One region of the Faecalibacterium sp. Marseille-Q3530 genome, then DNA from elsewhere that is predicted to be linked to it. Evidence: a T-box and tRNA genes for the amino acid it is inferred to sense, from the RefSeq annotation. Region 1 holds a T-box; the other holds one or more tRNA genes.

What was found. A T-box is a leader RNA that pairs with one kind of tRNA and senses whether it is charged. The one in region 1 lies ahead of pheS (phenylalanine--tRNA ligase subunit alpha), so its partner is inferred to be a tRNA-Phe.
Region 2: it encodes a tRNA-Phe, which carries the amino acid that the T-box ahead of pheS (phenylalanine--tRNA ligase subunit alpha) is inferred to sense. The anticodon was not compared.

Annotation. Positions count from the first base shown of each region.
Region 1 covers NZ_JAFREH010000002.1:4,269-11,248, forward strand. Annotated here, with positions in the region: gene J3350_RS03170 (FprA family A-type flavoprotein) at 127-1,308, shown strand; gene J3350_RS03175 (MFS transporter) at 1,376-2,587, opposite strand; T-box leader at 3,004-3,248, shown strand; gene pheS (phenylalanine--tRNA ligase subunit alpha) at 3,324-4,346, shown strand; gene pheT (phenylalanine--tRNA ligase subunit beta) at 4,365-6,776, shown strand.
Region 2 covers NZ_JAFREH010000001.1:614,784-621,763, forward strand. Annotated here, with positions in the region: gene J3350_RS02755 (DNA gyrase subunit A) at 1-296, opposite strand, end outside; gene J3350_RS02760 (type IIA DNA topoisomerase subunit B) at 392-2,383, opposite strand; tRNA gene J3350_RS02765 (tRNA-Phe) at 2,656-2,731, shown strand; tRNA gene J3350_RS02770 (tRNA-Gly) at 2,768-2,843, shown strand; tRNA gene J3350_RS02775 (tRNA-Asp) at 2,873-2,946, shown strand; tRNA gene J3350_RS02780 (tRNA-Gly) at 2,984-3,059, shown strand; tRNA gene J3350_RS02785 (tRNA-Cys) at 3,088-3,162, shown strand; gene recG (ATP-dependent DNA helicase RecG) at 3,266-5,335, shown strand; gene J3350_RS02795 (metallophosphoesterase) at 5,395-6,060, opposite strand; gene J3350_RS02800 (D-alanyl-D-alanine carboxypeptidase family protein) at 6,224-6,980, shown strand, end outside.

The DNA.
Region 1 (6,980 bases):
CCCGCGCTGACGGAGAGGGATAAGCGGCTTGCAAAATGAGAACCCTTGTGCTATACTAAGAAAAGTTCCTAGTAAATATTTCCGGTTCGCCGGAACAGCGATACAACAGAAAAGAGGATGTCTGTTATGAGCGTGAAAAAGATCAGCGAGGCCATTCTGGGCGTAGGTGTGGATGATACCACCATCGACCTGTTCGAGAGCCAGTACCCGGTGCCCACCGGTGTGAGCTACAATTCCTATGTCATCCGGGACGAGAAGACCGCCGTTCTGGATACGGTGGACGCCCGCGCCACCGACCCGTGGCTGGGAAATCTGGCCGAGGCCCTGAACGGCACCCAGCCCGACTACCTCATCGTCTCCCACATGGAGCCGGACCACGGTGCCAACATCGCAAAGCTGGCTGCACGTTACCCGGCCATGCAGGTGGTGGGCAACGCTAAGACCTTCCAGTATATGGAGCAGTTCTTCGGTGCGGACGCCATCGCAAAGGAACGCCGCGTGGTGGTCAAGGACGGCGAGAGCCTGAGCCTGGGCAGCCACACGCTGACCTTCGTTTTTGCGCCCATGGTGCACTGGCCGGAAGTCATGGTGAGCTATGAGTCCACCGAGAAGGTGCTCTTCTCCGCCGATGGCTTTGGCCGCTTTGGCGCAGTGGCAAAGTTTGACGAACATGCCGACTGGGCCAGCGAAGCCCGCCGCTACTTCCTGAACATCGTGGGCAAGTATGGCCCGCAGGTGCAGGCTCTGCTGAAGAAGGCGGCTGCACTGGACATCCAGACCATCTGCCCGCTGCACGGCCCCGTGCTGACCGGCGACCTGAGCAAATACCTGGCCTACTATGACACCTGGTCCAGCTACAAGCCCGAAGAGCCGGAGAAAATCCTGGTTGCCAGTGCGTCCATCCACGGCCACACCCGCGCAGCAGCACACCAGATGGCCGAAAAGCTCCGCGCCAGAGGAGCCAAAGTCGTGGAGATGGACCTGACCCGCACCGATGTCTCCTACGCCGTGACCGAAGCCTTCCGCTGCGGGAAGATCGTGCTGGCCTGCGCCACCTACGACGGCTTCCTCTTCCCGCCGATGGAAAACCTGCTGGCCCACCTGAAGACCAAGAACTTCCAAAGCCGCACCATCGGCCTGATGGAGAACGGCACCTGGGCCCCCATGGCCGCCAAGCTCATGCGCGCCGAACTGGAGGGGATGAAGAACATCACCGTCTGTGGGAACGTCGTCACCATCCGTTCGGCAGTCAGTGCCGCATCGGAGGCACAGATGGAGCAGCTGGCGGAAGAGCTGATCGCAAAATAAGAAATACACAGCAAAAACAAGGGCCCGGCACCGGAAGTGTCGGGTCCTTGTTCTTTCTCTCGTTCTCTTATCGCTTTTTCTGCCTCAGAAGCACCAGTCCGCTCACGGCGACAAGGCCGCCGAGGAGGGCGAGACCGGCACCTGCCTGACCGAAGGCGTCACCGACCGCACCGACGAGGGGGCTGGCGGGGATCATGAGCAGGCTGTAGGCCATGCTGTCCACGCTGATGAGGGTGGCGCGCTGGTCGCTGGGGATGGCGTCGTTGAGCTGCTGGCTTTCATGCAGGAGGTAGACCTCCAAAACGCCTTGCACCAGCATCATGCCGAAGATGCCGCCCCAGGCAGGCGCGGTGCCCACCAGAAGGGTGCCCGCACCGCAGAGCAGGGCACAAACGGCGTAGAACTGCCGCATGGAACAGAACCGGACCCGGCGCCCGGCCTCGGTGCCGAGGACGCAGGCGAGGCCGCCCAGCAGCAGGGGAAGGAACAGCACTTCGGTGGGCCAGCCCAGCTCAATGAGACGCTGCTGCAAAAACATCTTGGTCAGGTAGCTGGGCACCGAGATGATCGCACTGGATACGATGAGCTTCGCGGCCAGCGGGCAGGTGCGCAGAACATGCAGACTGTCCTGCACGAGCAGGGTGAATTGACCGGGCAGGTCGTGCAGGGATTGCCGGGCCCGGTTGGCCTGCGCTGCCGTGACGATGGGTTCGTTCATCCATCGGCAGGCGAGGGTGGAGACGCCCTCGAACAGGGCGCTGAGCAGATAAAAGCCTGCAAAGCCGAGGAACCGCTGGACCGTGCTGGCCAGCGAACCCAGCGCACTGGCCAGCATGGAGATCTGGGAACTGTTGGCGGAGATCTGAAGGTACTCGTCCTCGCGGTCTTCCGTCTTGAGGCTGTCGTAGACAAGGGCCGTGAAGGTGCCGGAGAACAGGGTACCGTACAGCGCGTTCAGCGCCATTGCGAAGCAGATGGCAAACAGGTTCGGTGCAAACGCCATCAGCAGGTTGGAGGTGACGGCCAGCACACCGCCGGACACAAGGGCTTTTTTGCGGCCCAGCAGATCTGCCACCATGCCGCTGGGCACTTCGCACAGCAGGTTGACGATATGGAAAACACTTTCGGCCAGGCCGATCTCCCACAGGGAGAACCCCCGTGCGGCCAGCAGCGCGACCCACACGGCGTCGGTGATCCGCAGGCCGGAGAAGAAGTCGGCCGTATACACACAGCCAAGCTGCCGCTTGATGTTGAGCGTTGATTGTTTATTTGATTTCATGGAAAGCACCTTTTCATTTTTACAAGATGAAACAGTGCCCATCCTTAGAGTCTCTTTGTACAACCTCTCCGTCACCTTCGGTGACACCTCTCCTGGTAGGAGAGGCCTTGGCATTGCGCAAACTCCATCTTTTCCCCCTTCGGGGGAGCTGGCTGCGTAGCAGACTGAGAGGGCGATTCCTAAAAATGGGCGCACTTCGAACCGGAAATGCTTAAGGGTTTCCTTTTTTGAAGAAAACGCAGCCGTTCCAACCCATGTGGGTGCACCCTCCTTCCAGTAAAACGTTGCGCTCAGCATACCATATCCCGGCGGAAAACACAAGCAAAAACGGAAAATTGCCACAAAATCCGCTTCTGCGCTTGCAAACCGCGCCGAAATGTGGTAAGATGATTTCTGGTTATGAAAACCTGATATGCAAAAACGCAGCGACGGAGAAAGTACGTGCAGTGTGTCCGGCAAAGAGAGAAGCTTCACCGGCTGAAAGGGCTTCCGAGAGAGACGTGCACCGAAGTTCGCTCCTGAGCGGCCCGCGTGAACGGCTGAAGACAGCCTGCTAGTGCGGGACGGTGCGCCCCGTTACGGCGTTTGAGCGCCGCTCCTTATAAAAAAGAGCGGAAACCGGGTGGTACCGCGGAGTAAAGTTTACAGCTTCGTCCCCTTTGCCGAAAGGCAGAGCGGGGCGGAGCTTTTTTGTTACCCGCTGAACAAGAAGAAAACCGAGAAGGAGAGAATTTCCATGCAAGCAATGATCGACGAGCTGGCCAAACAGGCCGAAGAAAGCCTCGGTCAGGTCTCTTCCAAGGAGACGCTGGCCACGTTCTGGCAGGAATATCTGAGCAAAAACGGCAAGATCCCCGCGCTGATGAAAAATCTGCGCTCCGTCGCGCCGGAAGAACGCCCCGCCATGGGCAAGATCATCAACGAACTGAAGACCAAGGTGCAGGCGGACTACGATGCTGCCGCTGCCAAGGTGAAGGAAGCCGAGCTGGCCGCCCGCAACGCCGCCGAGACCGTGGACATCACCCTGCCCGCCAAGACCCGCGCGGTCGGCGGTCTGCATCCGCTGACGCTGGTCACCAACCAGATCATCGACGTCTTCTCCGGCATGGGCTTTGCTGTGGCGGACGCCCCGGAGATCGAGGACGACGACCACAACTTCACCCGCCTGAACGTCCCGAAGGACCACCCCGCCCGCGATATGCAGGATACCTTCTACCTGTCCGATGAGTTCCTGCTCCGCACCCAGACCTCCGGCGGCCAGATCCGCACCATGGATTCTCAGAAGCCACCCATCAAGGTGCTTATCCCCGGCCGCGTCTTCCGTTCCGACTCCGACGCGACCCACAGCCCCATGTTCCACCAGATGGAAGGTCTGGTCGTGGACAAGGGCATCACCCTGGGCGATTTGCAGGGTGCCCTGAACACCTTCGTGCAGAAGCTGTTCGGTGCCGACACCCGCACCCGCCTGCGCCCGTCCTACTTCCCGTTCACCGAGCCCAGCGTCGAGGTCGATGTCAGCTGCTTCGAGTGCCACGGCAAGGGCTGCCCCCTGTGCAAGCACACCGGCTGGATCGAAGTTCTGGGCGGCGGCGTCGTCAACCGCAAGGTTTTGGAGAACTGCAACATCGACCCGGATGAGTACTCCGGCTTCGCCTTTGGCATCGGCATCGAGCGTATCGCCATGCTGAAATACGGCATCAACAACATCGGCCTGATGTTCGAGAACAACCTGGAGTTCCTCAAGCAGTTCCATGAATAAGAGGGGAGAGAGCAAACAATGAAAGTACCTTTCAGTTGGTTAAAAGAACTTGTCGATATCGACGTCACGGCTCAGGAATTGGAGGAGAAGCTCTTCTCCTGCGGGTTTGAGGTCGAAGAGTTGATCCCGCTGGATGCAGGCATCAGCAAGGTGGTCGTTGGTAAGATCGTGGAGATGGAAAAGCAGGAGGGCACCCACCTGACCAAGTGTGTGGTGGACTGCGGCGACTACGGCCACGACATCCGCATCAGCACCGGTGCCTCCAACATGAAGCTGGGCGACTGTGTGCCCGCCGCTCTGGATGGCTCCACCCTGCCCGGCGGCATCAAGATCAAGGCCCGCAAGATGCAGGGCGTTGAGTCCAACGGTATGCTCTGCTCCGGCGAGGAGCTGGGTCTGAACGATGATCTGTTCCCCGGTTCGGAAGTCTACGGCCTGCTCATCCTGCCCGAAGACAGCGTCCCCGGCACCGACATCGCACCGGTGGTCGGTCTGGATGACTACATCTTCGATATCTCCATCACCGCCAACCGCCCGGACTGCCAGTCCGTTCTGGGCATCGCGCGGGAGGTCTCTGCCATCCTCGGCAAGCCCCTGCACATGCCCGCCATGGATTACCAGACCGTCTGCGACGCCGATGCCCCCATCACCGTGCAGGTGGAGGCTCCCGACCTGTGCCCCCGCTACATGGCACACTATGTCCGCAACATCCGGATGGGTGAGTCTCCCCGCTGGATGAAGCGCCATCTGGCCCTGTGCGGCCTGCGTTCCATCAGCAACGTGGTCGATATCACCAACCACACCCTGCTGGAGATGGGCCAGCCCATGCACGCCTTTGACCTGAACAAGGTCGCGGGCCGCACCATCGATGTCCGCCGCGCCCACGAGGGTGAGAAGATCGTGACCCTCGATGAGAAGGAGTTCACCCTGAACCCCAACAACCTCGTCATCTGCGATGCAGAAAAGCCGGTGGCACTGGCCGGCATCATGGGCGGTGCCAACTCCGGCATGGATGAGAACACCACCAGCCTGCTCTTTGAGTGCGCCACCTTCGCCCGCGACTCCGTCCGCAAGACCAGCCGCGCGCTGGGCCAGAACAGCGACTCCTCCGCCCGCTACGAGAAGGGTGTGGACCGCCACTCGCCCGAACTGGGCCTCGCCCGTGCCCTGCACCTGATCCAGGAGCTGGACTGCGGCGACATCACCACGCTGGAATACGACCTGACCGATGGCCGCCCGCTGGAGCGCAGGCACATCGTGACCACCCCCGCCAAGATCTGCGGTGTGCTGGGCATCACGGTGCCTGACCAGACCATGATCGACATCCTGCAGCGTCTGGAATTCACTGTGGACGTGCAGGCCGACGGCAGCTGGGATGTTTCCGCCCCGCTGTACCGCGAGGATGTGGAGAGCTTCCCCGACCTGGCCGAGGAGGTCATCCGTGAGTACGGCTACGACCACATCGTGCCCACCTTCCTGAACACCGCTGCTGTCACCAACGGCGGTCTGAACTACGACCAGAAGCAGCAGCTCAAGACCAAGCGTCTGCTGGCGGCGCAGGGCTTCTATGAGGCATCCACGCTGGCCTTCTACTCCAACGCAGAGCTGGACATGCTGCACATCCCCGCCGATGATGCTGCCCGCAAGGCCATCCGCATCCTGAACCCCATCAGCGAGAACCTCTCCATCATGCGCACCCTGCTCACCCCGTCCATGCTGAACGTCATCGTGGACAACCTGAAGAAGGGCAACGCCGAGGGCCGTCTGTTCGAGATGGCACCGGTCTATCTGGCCAAGGAACTGCCCCTCTGCGAGCATCCGCACGAGCGCCAGACCCTCTGCATCGGTGCCTTCGGCCCGGAAGAGGACTTCTTCACCGTCAAGGGCGCCATGGAGGCACTGGCAGCCGGTTTCGGCCTGCACTTCACCTACGAGCGCGAGACTGCGCCCTGGCTGCACCCCGGCATCAGCGCCGCTGTCTACTGCGGCGGCAAGCGTCTGGGCGTCTTCGGCAAGCTCTCCAATGAGATCAACGGCGAGCTGGAGATCGCAAAGGAACAGAAGGACAGCCAGAACATCTACCTCGGTGAGCTGGACTACGAGGCCCTGATGAGCTGCGTGGACGGCGAGCTGCGCTATCAGCCGCTCAGCCCCTATGCTGCCGTCAAGCGCGATCTGGCCCTCGTCTGCGAGGAACAGGTCACCTGCGGCGAGATCGAGGAGACCATCAAAAAGGCAAGCCCGCTCATCACCGACGTGAAGCTGTTCGATATCTATCGCGGCGCAAACCTCGGCGCGGGCAAGAAGAGCATGGCGTTCTCCCTGACGCTGTCCGACCCCAGCGCAGAAGTCTCTGCCGAACAGGTCGAGCGCGCCGTCAAAAAAGTGCTGGGCAACCTGAAGTTCAAGCTCGGCATCGAGATCCGCTGATTCAAAACAAGAAATAGAACAGGGCAAAGGCCGTCTGTGCAAGCTGCATGGGCGGCCTTTGCCTTTGTGCAAACATACCAATATTGTATGAAATCTGCGAAAAAAGAGAGTGCGCAAAAAACGCGCTGAAAGGTGGAATCAGGGCAAACCTGAAAAAACGGACGCCAAAATCCCCTATAATCCTATTGACATTCTATGGAAATG
Region 2 (6,980 bases), on a different contig from region 1:
CCGTGGGGGTTCAGGTGCATGGTGCCGCCCACGATGTTGGCGGATTTGGTGCGGGCCCCCTTGAGCAGGCCCATGCCGTACATCGTGTACAGCAGTTTGCGGTGGGCGGGTTTGAAGCCGTCGATCTCCGGCAGAGCGCGGGAGACGATGACGCTCATCGCATAGGGCATATAGTTGGTCTCCAGTGTGCGGGTGATGGGGTCTTCCAGCACACTGCCCGCATTCAGGATCTCAACACCGTCGCCCAGCTGTGGGCGGACCGGCTTGAGTGCTTTCTTTGTTGTTCGTTTTGCCATTCTTCTTTTATCCTCTAAATAAACCTCTCAGTCTCGCTCACGCTCGACAGCTCTCCTGTCAGGAACAGCGACACTGCGCAGCATGGACGGAGAGGTCAAGACACATCCAGATCGTCCAGATACTCTGCGCCGTGCTCTGCGATGTGCTCCTTGCGTCCGGCGAGGTTGTCGCCCAGCAGCAGGTCGAACACGCGGGCGGTCTCCTCCACATCGGTGGGCAGCACCTTGATGAGGCGGCGGCTCTCCGGGTTCATGGTGGTCAGCCACATCATCTCCGGGTCGTTCTCACCCAGACCTTTCGAACGCTGGATGGTGTATTTCTTCTCGCCGATCTCCTTCAGGAACGCCGCCTTCTCCGGCTCGGTGTAAGCGAAATAGGTGCGGTCTTTGGTGGTGATCTCGTACAGCGGCGACTCCGCGATGTAGACATAGCCCTCGTTGATGAGGGTGGGCGTCAGGCGGTAGAGCATGGTCAGCACCAGGGTGCGGATCTGGTAGCCGTCCACATCGGCATCGGTACAGATGACGATCTTGTTGTACCGCAGGTTGTCCAGATTGAAGGTCGCCAGCTCCTTGTTGTGCTTGCCGCCCAGCTCGACGCCGCAGCCCATCACCTTGATGAGGTCCACGATGATGTCCGACTTGAAGATGCGGGCATAGTCGGCCTTGAGGCAGTTCAGGATCTTGCCGCGGATGGGCATGATGGCCTGATACTCGCTGTCGCGGCTCTGCTTGACGGCACCCATAGCCGAATCACCCTCGACAATATACAGTTCGCGGCGGGAAGCGTCCTTGGTGCGGCAGTCCACGAACTTCTGCACCCGGTTGGCGAGGTCGATCTGGGTGGAGAGCGTCTTTTTGATGCTCTGGCGCGTCTTTTCGGCATGTTCCCGGCTCTGCTTGTTGACCAGGACCTGCTGGCAGATCTTCTGGGCTTCCTCCGGCTTTTCGAGGAAGTAGACTTCCAGATAGTGCTTCAGGAAATCCGTCATCGCCTGCGAGACGAATTTGTTGGTGATGGCCTTCTTGGTCTGGTTCTCGTAGCTGGTGCGGGTGGAGAAGCTGGACGAGACATAGACCAGGCAGTCCTGCACATCCTGAAAACTGATGGCGCTCTCGCCCTTCTTATAAAGATTCTTGTCCTTCAGGTACTTGTTGATCTGGTAGACGAAGGCCGTGCGCACCGCGTGTTCGGGGCTGCCGCCGTGCTCCAGCCAGGAGGAGTTGTGGTAGTATTCCAGCAGCTGCACCTTATTGGAGAAGCAGAAGGCCGCGCTCATCTTTACCTTATATTCCGGCTGGTCCTCGCGGTCGCGGCCGGTGGCCTCGCTCTCGCAGCTGAACACCGGGGTCAGGGTGTCCTCGCCCGCCGTCTCGGCCACGTAGTCGGCGATGCCGTGCTCGTAGCACCAGCTCTCCTTCCAGGCCTTGCCGGTGGCGGGGTCCTTCTCCTTTTCGTCGGTGAAGTTCAGGGTCAGCCCCGCGTTGACGACGGCCTGACGGCGCAGCACATCCTTGTAATAGCTGCCGGGGACGTCGATGTCGGTGAAGACCTCGTCGTCCGGCTTCCAGTGGATGATGCTTCCGGTGCGGCGGCCCTTATAAGGTTCCTTTTGCAGGCCGCCGACGTTCTCGCCCTTTTTGAAGTCCAGATGATAATGATAGCCGTCGCGGTAGATGTCGGCCGTCATCCAGGCAGACGAATACTGGGTGGCGCACAGGCCCAGACCGTTCAGGCCCAGGCTGAACTCGTAGTTGTCCTCGCCCTCGCCGTATTTGCCGCCTGCATACATCTCGCAGAACAGCAGCTCCCAGTTGTAGCGGCCCTCGCCGTTGTTCCAGTCCACGGGCATGCCGCGGCCAAAGTCCTCGACGATGACGCTGCCGTCCTTGCAGCGGGTCACGTTGATGGTGTCGCCGTGGCCGTCGCGGGCCTCGTCGATGGAGTTGGAGACGATCTCAAAGATCGAATGGGCGCAGCCCTCCACACCGTCCGAGCCAAAGATGACCGCCGGGCGCTTGCGGACGCGGTCCGCACCCTTTAATGAAGTAATGCTCTCGTTACCGTATTCCTGTTTTCTTGCCATGTTCACCCTCCCGGTCTGCACGGATACGCCCCGTACCCTTTGCCGGCCGAATCGTTTTCTAGTTTTCTATTAAACCATAGGTTGTTGTCAATGTCAATTTTGCGTTTCGTCCCCCGCCGTCGGCCCGGCCCGGCCGGAGAGCATCAAAAATCCACTTCTATTATTTATCGTCCGGACGCATTTTTCAAGAAAAGTCTGATTTTTTTCGAAAAAATTTGCATTTTCCTCTTTACAAATCCAGAATTTCGGGTATAATAATCATCGTCCGGTGCGCCTCTGTAGCTCAGTCGGTAGAGCAGGGGACTGAAAATCCCCGTGTCATTGGTTCGATTCCGATCGGAGGCACCACCTTTCAGAAGAACAGAGATCTGTTCTTCCGAATATGCGGCCGTAGCTCATCTGGTAGAGCGCCACCTTGCCAAGGTGGAGGTAGCGAGTTCGAGCCTCGTCGGCCGCTCCATAACGGAGTGGAAATATCCGCTCCAATATGGCCCGGTAGCTCAGTTGGTTAGAGCACCAGCCTGTCACGCTGGGGGTCGTCGGTTCGAGCCCGATCCGGGTCGCTCATCCTAATGGTGCAGGGACAAATGCACCGAATATGCGGCCGTAGCTCATCTGGTAGAGCGCCACCTTGCCAAGGTGGAGGTAGCGAGTTCGAGCCTCGTCGGCCGCTCCAAATGGAGTGGAAACATTCACTCCAATATGGTGACGTGGCCAAGTGGTAAGGCAAGGGTCTGCAAAACCCTCATCCACCAGTTCAAATCTGGTCGTCACCTCCAAAAGATTCCCGAACGTGAAAGCGTTCGGGATTTTTTGTTTTATTGCATCCTCCCCTTCCCCGTGTTACAATAGCGGTATCCTGTGCAGAAAGGAGCGTATGCCATGCCCGCTCAAACCACCGAGACCCACACCACCCTGACCCCCGATACGCCGGTGCGGTATCTGAAAGGCGTCGGCCCCAAGACCGCCGAGCGGTTCGAGAAGCTGGGCATCGTGACGCTGGCGGACCTGCTCTGCCACTACCCGCGCAGATATATGGATTTTTCAAAGCCCTACTCCATTGCCGAGGCACCTTGCGACACCGAGTGCGTCGTGAAGGCCGAGGTGTTCGCCAAGCCCGGCGGGCGCATCCTGCCCGGCGGGCGGCGGATGGAGCGGATCACGGCGGGCGACGATGTTTCCAGCCTGGAGATCACCTGGTTCAACAATCCCTACGCCGCCCAGAAGCTGGAACTGGGGCAGGCATATTATTTTCAGGGCATCGTGACCGGCGGGATGCTCCGCCGCCAGATGGTCAACCCGCAGGTGCGCACCGAAGCGCAGATCACCGCCGCCCCCTTCGAGGCCGTCTACCCCCAGACCGATGGGCTTTCGAGCAGCGTCATCGCCCGGTGTGTCCGCCAGCTGCTCCCCCATGCCGAGCTTCTGCCCGACCCGCTGCCGCCGGAGATGCGCCAGAAATACCGCCTGCTCTCCAAGGCAGAGGCCGTGCGGGCCATCCACTGCCCGGAGAGCGAGGAAGCCGCCTTTGCGGCCCGGCGGCGGCTCATCTACGAAGAACTGCTCATTTTGCAGCTGGGCATCGGCCGGATGAAGAACCGGGGCAGCGCCGCCACCGGGGCACCGATGCAGCTTCTCGACCCGCAGCCGTTCTGGGATGCGCTGCCCTTCTCCCCCACCGGGGCCCAGCGGCGGGCCGTGACGGAGATTCTGACCGACATGGCAGGCGGGCAGTCCATGAACCGCCTGCTGCAGGGCGATGTGGGCAGCGGCAAAACACTGGTGGCGGCAGCCGCCATCTGGGCCTGCATCCGCAGCGGCTATCAGGCAGCGCCGCTGGCCCCCACTGAGATTTTGGCTTCCCAGCATGCCGAGAACCTGAACCGGATGCTGGCCCCGTTCGGGATGCGGGTCGCCCTGCTGACCGGCGGCATGAAAGCCGCCGCCCGCCGCACCACGCTGGCTGCCATCCGGAACGACGAAGCCGACCTCGTGGTGGGCACCCACGCCATCCTCAGCGAGGGGGTCGCCTTTGCCCGGCTGGGTCTGGCCGTGGTGGACGAGCAGCACCGCTTCGGGGTGCGGCAGCGGGGCCTGCTGGCTGAAAAAGCCGAGAACCCCCATCTGCTGGTCATGAGCGCCACGCCCATCCCCCGCACCCTGGGGCTGCTCCTCTACGGCGACCTCGACATCTCGATCCTCGACGAACTGCCGCCGGGCCGCAAGCCGGTCAAGACCCGGTGCATCACCGGGAAGAAACGGCGGGACCTCTACGGCTTCCTTGACCGGGAGATCAACGCCGGGCGACAGGTGTATATCGTCTGCCCCGCCATCGAGGACACCCCCGACGGCGGGCTGAACGCCGTGAAGACCTACTACGAAGACATCGCCAAGGCGCTGCTACCTGACCGCCGGGTCGGCCTGATGCACGGCAAGCTCAAGCCAAAGGAAAAAGCCGCCGTCATGGAGGACTTCAAGGCCGGGCAGTTGGACGCGCTGGTCTCCACCACCGTCATCGAAGTCGGCGTGGACGTGCCGAACGCAACGGTCATGGTCATCGAGAACGCCGAGCGCTACGGCCTGAGCGCTTTGCACCAGCTGCGCGGCCGGGTGGGCCGCGGTGCGTCGGAGAGCTGGTGCTTCCTCGTCAGCGACAACACGAGCGAGCCAGTCCAGAAACGGCTCAAATTCCTCTGCTCCACGGCAGACGGCTTCGCCGTGGCGCAGTACGATCTGGAAACGCGCGGCCCCGGCGACTTTTTCGGGAGCCGCCAGCACGGCCTGCCCACCCTCCAGATCGCCGACCTGATGAACGACACCCGCACCCTCCACGCCGCACAGAGCGAAGCCGCCGCCCTGCTGGCCGAAGACCCGCTCCTCACCGCACCAGACCACGCACTTCTGGCCGCGCAGGTCGAGCAGATGTTCGAAAAAGCCGGTGCGATGAACTGAACCAGCAGCAAGGGGCAGGCCAAAAGCGGCCTGCCCCTCGTTTTCTATATTATATATAATTATTTCATGGGAATGATCTCGCAGAAAACGCACCGGCTCTTGGTGGAAAGGGCCACATCCTTGTGGTAGCAGCCAAAGAACCATTTTTCGTAGTGCAGCTTCAGCAGGATCTTATCGAGGAAGAGGTGCAGCCGGTTCGACTCGCCCAGCGCCAGCGCAGTAAAATCCAGGAACCTGCTTGGGGCGTCGTGGGTCAGCACATAATCTACCTGCCAGCCGTTTTCTTCCAGCGTCTTTTCGCAGAAGGCATATTCCTCATCCGAGGGCATCTCCTGCGGCCACCAGTTGACCCCAGGCTCCCGTTCCTCTTTGTCCTGACTTTCGGCCCCGCCGAAGCAGAGATATTTCTTGCCTTCCAGCGTCAGCACACTGCCCCGGCAGACATGGTAAACATTGCCGCCCAGCGCCTGAACCGTTCCGCCGAACCGCTCCTCGGTCGGGTACTGGGCCAGCAGGTCGTAGTTCTCATGGCAGCCATCCAGAAACAGCAGCGTGTAGGGGCGTTTGCGCAGCCAATCCAGCTTTTTCTGTTCCTCTTTGCTGCCGTCCCACACGAACCCGAAATCGCCCAGCACCACCACGGTATCCCGCCTGCTCAGCCAGCGGAGCCTGCCGTGCCTGAACCGGTCGATGTCGCCGTGGGTGTCTCCCGTCAGATATACCATTCGTTTCCTCCCGCCCTGTGTGAAAGCTGTAAAAGCCCTTGTCTCCGCAGGGCAAACCTGTTATTATAAAAGAATGAAGCTCCGGCTTCTTCCTGTTGTCCTATCCGGCCGCATCCTGCGCCCCGGTCTTTCTATTTTATCGCTTTTTGAAGGAATTGTCCACATGAAACGTATTTTTGCCCTCTTTTTGTCTCTGGCGGTCCTGTTCAGCTGTTTGGCTGTGACGGCAGGCGCCATGTTCGACCCCAGCCCCGTCTACGAGGTGCAGGCCAAGAGCGCCTACATCGTGAACACCGACACCAACATCATCGTCTACGACAAGGACAGCCAGAAGCAGGTGCCGGCCGGCGGCCTGACGAAATACATGACCATCGCTCTGGTGATGTCCAACTACGCCGACCAGCTCGACAACACCTTTACCATGCCGTTCGCCATCTCGGATTACGTCCACAACTCCGACAACGCAGACATGCGCTCCGGCGAGACCTTCACCTACCGGGAAGCGCTCTACGCCATGGTGACACGGAACGCCAACGAGGCCGCGATGGGCCTGGCGTACGAGCTTTCCGGCGGAGACCTGGCCGGGTGGGTGAGCCAGATGAACACCCTGTCCCAGCGCATCGGCACGACGGGCAGCACCTGGACCGATGCCTGCGGCCTGGACAGCGGCAACACCACCACTGCCGTGGACATGTACCTCATCCTGCGCTACCTGATGAGCTTTGATGCCTTCCGGGAGATCTCCAGCGCACCGACCTTCACGATGCCCGCCAAGGAAAAACACGCCAAGAGCTTCGTTCTGGTCAGCCAGAACGTGGCCCTGAACAAAACGAGCGGCGGCAAGTTCTACCGCAGCGCGATGCAGGGCGGCATCTGCGACGTGATGGCTTACAAGAACGACAACGGCGACCAGAGCTATG